Regions from separate parts of the Luteibacter sahnii genome, predicted to be linked through region 1. Evidence: predicted binding sites of a transcription regulator. Region 1 holds the regulator's gene; each other region holds the start of a gene.
The links. Region 1 encodes FliA, which starts transcription of late flagellar genes. Its sites were predicted from a motif close to TAAAGTTTNNCNNNCNNNGGCCGATAA; they were not measured.
Positions count from the first base shown of each region.

Region 1 (2,268 bases):
TCTGACCGAGCGAGGCACTTCCATGAACATCGCTACCGCCCACACCTCCTTTTCTCCGGCAGTGACTTCCTCCATGAACACACACGTCGAAAACACCCAGGCCGCCGGACTCGAGTGGCTGTCCGACCGCCGTCCCACGCGCAGCATCGCGATCGCGGGCGGCAAGGGTGGCGTGGGCAAGACGACGGTGGCGGTCAACCTCGGCATGGCCCTGGCCATGGGCGGGCGCGACGTGCTGCTGCTGGATGCCGACCTGGGCATGGCCAACATCGACGTGCTCCTCGGCCTGCAGCCGGTGCGCCATCTGGGCCACATGCTCGAGGGTGCGTGCCGCATCGAAGACCTGGTGCTCGACGCCGCGCACGGCCTGAAGGTGATCCCGGCCACGTCGGGCACCCGCCGCATGGCCCAACTGCCGAACATCGAACATGCCGCGGTCATCCGGGCCTTCGACGAATACCCGCTGGCCCCCGAATACCTCATCGTGGACACCGCCGCCGGTATCTCGGACAGCGTGTCGATGTTCGCCGCGGCCTCGGACGAGGTGGTGGTCGTGGTGTGCGACGAGCCGGCCTCGCTCACCGACGCCTACGCGCTGATCAAGGTGCTCTCGCGCGAGTTCGCCGTGAACCGTTTCCGCATCGTGGCCAACATGGTCCGCCATGCGCAGGAGGGCCGGGCCCTCTTCGAAAAGCTTTCCCGCGTGACCAGTCGCTTTCTCGAGGTGTCCCTCGATTTCATGGGCATGGTTCCGCACGACGAATACCTGCGCCAGGCCATCCGTCGGCAGGCGGCGGTGGTCGACGCGTGGCCGAGCAGCCGGTCGGCGGTCGGATTCAAGAATCTGGCCAGGTCGGTCGATACATGGGGTGAACCCGAGCCCCGCGTGCAGGGACGGATCGGCTTCTTCGCCGACCGTGCCCATCTGGGAGGAGGGTTGCCGTTGTGAGCGTAGCGAGCGAATACCTTGAAATCACTCGGGTTCCGGCGGATCAACTGGTCAAGACCCATGCGCCGCTGGTGCGCCGGATCGCCTATCACCTGATGGGCCGGCTGCCGCCGAGCGTGGATGCGAACGACCTCATGCAGGCCGGGATGATCGGGCTGCTCGAGGCCGCGAGGAATTATTCCCCGACTCGCGCGGCCAGCTTCGAGACCTATGCGGGCATCCGCATACGGGGCGCGATGCTGGACGAACTGCGCAAGACGGACTGGACCCCGCGCTCCGTCCACCGGAAGTTGCGCGAGGTGGCGGAGGTGACGAGGCAGATTGAAAACGAGACGGGTGGCGACGCCGACGACGCGGAAGTGATGAAGCGCCTGGGCATCGACGCCATGGAGTACAACCAGATCCTGGCCGACGCGGCGAGCGCGCGTTTGCTGAGCCTGACGGCGCCCGAGGGCGACGAGGGCGCGGCGATCGACGTGGCCGATCCGGACGCCACCGGGCCCGACGGACTGTTCGAGCAGGACGGCATGCGCGAGGCGCTGGCCCAGTCCATCGACGGACTGCCCGAGCGCGAGAAGCTGGTGATGTCGCTGTACTACGATGACGAGCTCAACCTGAAGGAAATCGGTGCGGTGCTGGGAGTGAGCGAATCGCGCGTGTGCCAGATCCATGGCCAGGCGCTCATTCGGCTCCGCGCTCGCATGTCAGGCTGGAAAGACAAACCCTGACGGCATTCCGGTGCCGTCGCCGGTCAAAGAAAAACGCGCAGTAGGCGGAGAGACGTTTTGGACAAGAACATGAAAATCCTGGTGGTGGACGACTTTTCCACCATGCGGCGCATCGTCAGGAACCTGCTGGTGGAGCTGGGCTTCACCAACACGCTGATCCAGGAGGCCGAAGACGGCAATGCCGCGCTCGCGCTCCTGCGCTCGCAGTCGTTCGACCTGGTGGTGACCGACTGGAACATGCCCAACATGACGGGCATCGACCTGCTCCGCGCCATCCGCGCCGACGCCAATCTCAAGGCGATGCCGGTGCTGATGGTCACGGCGGAAAACAACCGCGACCAGATCATCGCCGCGGCGCAGAGCGGCGTGAACGGCTACGTGGTCAAGCCGTTCACGGCGGTCACGCTCAAGGAAAAACTCGACAAGATTTTCGAACGTCTCGCCGCGGCGGCGGGCTGAGGAGCAGGCATGAACACGACGATTTCCGCTGGCCAGGACGTGGCCCCCGAACTGCGCGAGCTGCTCGACGCCGACGACGCCACCGCCTTCGAACAGGCGCTGGACCGCCTGATCCGTAGCCGTGAACAGCAC
Region 1 is NZ_JAQLOK010000001.1:492,909-495,176, forward strand. It holds gene flhF (flagellar biosynthesis protein FlhF) at 1-5, shown strand, start outside; gene PI246_RS02355 (nucleotide-binding protein) at 74-949, shown strand; gene PI246_RS02360 (RNA polymerase sigma factor FliA) at 946-1,677, shown strand; gene cheY (chemotaxis response regulator CheY) at 1,735-2,136, shown strand; gene PI246_RS02370 (protein phosphatase CheZ) at 2,146-2,268, shown strand, end outside.

Region 2 (2,268 bases), on a different contig from region 1:
TGTCCGCTGTCCAAGGTGCTCAACGCCCGGATCAGCATGGACGCTACGCTCGACGCGTAAACTCCCGGCAGCGCTTCCAAGGATCCCCCGCACGTGCTTACCCTTCACGCCCAAGGCCGGAAGGCGGTCGTCTGGACCGCCGGCATGGACCTGCCTTCGCTGCCCGTATGGATCGACCTGTATGACCCCACCGACGACGAACGTCGGTGGGCGACCGAAGCGACCGGGCTGCGCGTGCCCGAGCGGTCCGACGTCACCAGCCTCGCGCTGTCCAGCCGCATCCGCACCGACGACGACGACACGATGTACCTGTCGATCCCGTACTTCGCGGACACCAACAACGGGCACCGCCCCGGCCCGATCGGACTGGTCGTCACCGGGCGGGTACTGCTGACCCTCCGCTTCGCCGATTCCCGTGCGTTCGAACTGGCGGCGAACAGCTGCCACGAACACCACTGGGAAACCAGCGCCGACGTCTTCGCGACCCTCGTGGAGGCGATCGTGAACCTTGCCGCCCAGCGCATGGAAGACGTCTCCACCGAACTGAAGCAGTTATCCGACCACGTGTTCTCCCCCTCCCGCCTGGGCACGCCCGAGCTGCGCACCTGCATGTTGGAAGTGGGGCGGCTCGAAGGCATGCAGGCCCGCAACCGTTCGTCGATGCTCGGCGTGCAGCGCGTGGTCTCCTTCACCCGCGCGCGGAAGCCCGCCTGGATGTCCGACCAGGTGGAAGTGCGCCTGCGCGTGGTCGACCATGACCTGCGCACCCTCGACGAGTTCGACGACCAACTGACCAACAAGCTGCAGTTCGTCCTCGACGCCACGCTCGGTTTCATCAGCACCGACCAGAACCACGTGATGAAGGTGCTTACCGTCACCTCCGTGGCGACGATCCCGCCCATGATCCTGGTCGGTATCTGGGGCATGAATTTCAAAGACATGCCCGAACTGAACTGGCCGATGGGCTACCCGATGGCGCTTGCGGCCATCGTGGTCAGCATGGTGATCCCCGTGCTCTTCTTCAAATGGCGGGGCTGGTGGTCGGGCGATTGAGCCTTACTTCACCAACGGGCCACAGGGAAGACATGTAAACCTGAACTGATTCACAATTTTTACAATCCACCGGCCTTTTGCCCTAAAGTTGGCGTTTGCCTGGCCGCTATCTCCTGCATACGGCGTCAGGCGGGCGATCATTGACGCGAAGGCGGGCCCTGCGCGGGCCCATTCGGGAGGAAGTGCTCGGTGTCCGTTCTCAGACTTAGCGACGTTGCAAGGAAGCCACGGTCATGAGGCCCTCGCGGCAAGCCGCCACCGGCCAGGTGCCCGATTCGCGCCTTTTGGCGTCGGTGGCGGAATTCACGCATCACCGCGACATCGACGCGCTGGATCACAGCCTCGTGCTGTCCTTGGCCGAACTGGTCAAGGTCAAGACGGTCACGCTGTGCAAGCGCGGCGAGAGCGCGCAGTTTCCCGTGGACTCGATCGTCGTGTGCACCCATGGCAACGGCCAGGGGTTCGTGGTCGAAGCGGTGGATCCCTCCCCCGACGACGAATCGGTGCAGACCATCATCCGGGCGATGGAAACCGTCTCCACCGTCAGTGACACGACGCCCGCCGGCCTGCACCGGCTGGTGATTCCGATCCGTCGCGACCAGGCCGCCATCGGCGCGTTGATGCTGGAGTCGGACGAAGCGCTGGAAGGCGTGCGCGACCTGGTGGAGGGTTTCGCGCGCATCTACTGCAACTACATCGCCCTGCTCAACGAGAGCGAGCGCGACAAGCTCACCGGCCTGTACAACCGTCGCAGTTTCGATCGCCGCCTACAGCGCATGCTCAAGCATCGCCGCCTGCGCGCGCGCGCCCTGGCCGAGGGCCACGTGGAGCGTCGCCAGTTTCCCGGCGACGGCCCGCACGTCTACCTCGCCATCCTCGACATCGATCATTTCAAGCGCATCAACGATACCTACGGGCACGTCTACGGCGACGAGGTGATCCTGATGCTCGCCCAACAGATGCGCACCAATTTCCGCCAGGGCGATGTGCTGTTCCGTTTCGGCGGCGAGGAATTCGTGATGTTGCTGGCGGCCCAGGACGAGCGCACGGCGCACTCCGCGCTCGACCGCTTCCGCAGGTACGTCGACGGCCACGCGTACCCGCAGGTCGGCCACGTGACCGTGAGCATCGGTTACGCCCGCATCACCGAGAACGACTATTCCGAGATCGTGCTGGACCGCGCGGACAAGGCCCTCTACTACGCCAAGCAGAACG
Region 2 is NZ_JAQLOK010000004.1:21,715-23,982, reverse strand. It holds gene PI246_RS13005 (OsmC family protein) at 1-60, shown strand, start outside; gene PI246_RS13000 (CorA family divalent cation transporter) at 94-1,053, shown strand; gene PI246_RS12995 (GGDEF domain-containing protein) at 1,287-2,268, shown strand, end outside.
Region 2: the regulator FliA is predicted to act here: its motif matches at 1,137-1,163, upstream of PI246_RS12995 (GGDEF domain-containing protein).

Region 3 (2,268 bases), on a different contig from region 1:
GTGAGTTGCCGGGTCGTATGCGCCAGGCGGCGGATTTCGTCGGCGATCACGCCGAAGCCCTTTCCGTCGTGGCCGAGCCGGGCCGCTTCGATCGTCGCGTTGAGCGAGACGATGTTGGTCTGGTGGGCGATAAGCTGGATGTCCGACACGAGCTCGCCGATGCGCCCCGCAGCCGCCACGGTGGCCTCGGCCTGACGCTCCCTGGCCTGTTCGGCGGCGACGCGATCGCGTTCCTTCTGCACGTCGGTCAGCACGCCGACGGCGCGCAGCGGCGTGCCATCCGCTTCGCGGCTGGTCTGCCCCCGTGCGCGGAACCAGCGATAGTCGCCATCCTTGCAACGCACCCGGTAGTGCACGTCGTAAGGTGTCTGCCCGGTCTTGTCGTTGAGGTGGTCGACGAACGCCTGCAGGGTCAGGTCCTTGTCTTCGGGATGCAGCCGCGACGCCCAACTATCGAGCACGTCCGGAAACTCCGCCGTCGAGCCGAAACCCAGCAACTGCCGGAACTGCGGCGACCACCAGAACGCGTTCTTGGGGTTGATCGGATCGCCCGCGACCACGCTCATGTCCCACAGGCCGTCGTTCAACAGTTCGCGGGCCAGATTGAAGCGGGTGATCATGAGTTCGAGTTCGGCGTCGCGCTCCATTTCGTCATGGATGTCGGTCAGCGACCCTGCCACGCGGATCGGCTCGCCGTTCGGGTGACGAATCGTCTGCCCCTGTGCGCGAAACCAGCGATAGGTCTCGTCGCGCAGGCGAAGGCGATACCGCACGTCGTACGGCGTCCGCCCGCTCGTGTCGGCCAGATGCGCCGAGAACGCGGACAGCGTCGGCTCGACGTCGTCCGGGTGCAGGCGGCTCGACCAGCTGCCCAGCACGTTCGGGAAATCGGCTTCGGACGCAAAGCCCAGCAGGCGGCGGAACTGATCCGACCACCAGAACGGCTGCGACGCGTCGACCTGACCACCGATGGCTTCCATGTCCCACAAGCCATCGTTGCTCACCCGGCGGACGAGGTCGAAACGCGCCTGGAGCGCTTCCAGGGCCGCATCGTCCGCGTGGGGCGGCGGATTGACCGTCTCACGGAGTTCGGCAGACGGGTCGGAAACGGTCGACGGGCCAACCGGGACGGCGGGTACGAACGAACGCGCCGTCCTGAACCAGCGAGAAAGAGCCTGCATGGGGAAGTGCCTGTATCGGGGATGGAGGGTGGCACGTTTTCGGCAAAAACCTCGAAAACTTTAGGCGACCCACGCCGCCGCCCCGTTCCCCATCGTGCCGCAGCGAATCGCCGCGCGTTACGCCTTCTTGAGGAAGCAGGTCTTCAACACGAGAACGCTTTTGCCATCCCGGACCTCGACATGTTCCTCGTCGTCGGTCAGGTGGATGCTCTTGAACGCACGCCCACGCTTCAACGTCAGGGACGATCCCTTGACCTTGAGATCCTTGATGACGGTGACGCCGTCGCCTTCCACGAGCTCGTTACCGTTGCTGTCACGCACAGCCATCTTGATGTTTCCCGGTTGAAAAAAGAGACGCTTGCCCGTCGCCGGCAGGCTCGGTGGCGGCGGTGTCAGGCGTCGCCGCCCGCAGGCGGCGCTGCCTCGTCGGCATGCCAGGGGCGCCCCGTCTCCCGTTCGATGTAGTCACGGATCATCTGCCGGACCACCTGCGATGGCGTGGTGTCACGCGCTTCGCAAAGACGTTCGAACACGGCCTTCTTGCGAGGGTCGATCAGGAGGGTCAGCCGCGATGTACGGGATTCCTGGGTCATGGCTGGCACACAAAGACACACATGGCATGATCATAACATGTGTATGTCACGCACATAACGAGGTCCGTCACCGCAAGGGGTGGGCGACCAGCGAGACGGCCAGCGACAGATCCCACGCTGGACGTCCGCGGCATGTGGCCAATGGACATCCAAGCATGCCGTTCGCAGCCGGCCCACGGCGTTGCGCTTCGCCATGGGCAAGGCCTTTGCCTGTCAGGTGCGTTTGCGTTGCTCGCTTGACGCAAGAACGCGCCTCGTCGAGCGTCAACGGGATCATGTCGTACCATCGGCAGCCCGGAGGCCCCGATGAACCCCACCGTTGCGATAGCCCCTCCCCCCGGCGCCCCCCTGTGGTGCCGCCCTGTCTATCTGGTGGCGACGGCCCTGGCGTTCGTCGCCTACGCCGCCGTGATCCGCGTGGCACTGGATGCCGACTTGCCAGCAACGCTGCTAGGCGCACTGGCTAACACGGTTCCCGTGATCTTGCTGGGGAT
Region 3 is NZ_JAQLOK010000005.1:64,598-66,865, reverse strand. It holds gene PI246_RS14100 (methyl-accepting chemotaxis protein) at 1-1,181, opposite strand, end outside; partial or broken gene PI246_RS14095 (alkylphosphonate utilization protein) at 1,299-1,502, opposite strand; gene PI246_RS14090 (CopG family transcriptional regulator) at 1,574-1,774, opposite strand; gene PI246_RS14085 (LytR/AlgR family response regulator transcription factor) at 2,081-2,268, shown strand, end outside.
Region 3: the regulator FliA is predicted to act here: its motif matches at 1,218-1,244, upstream of PI246_RS14100 (methyl-accepting chemotaxis protein).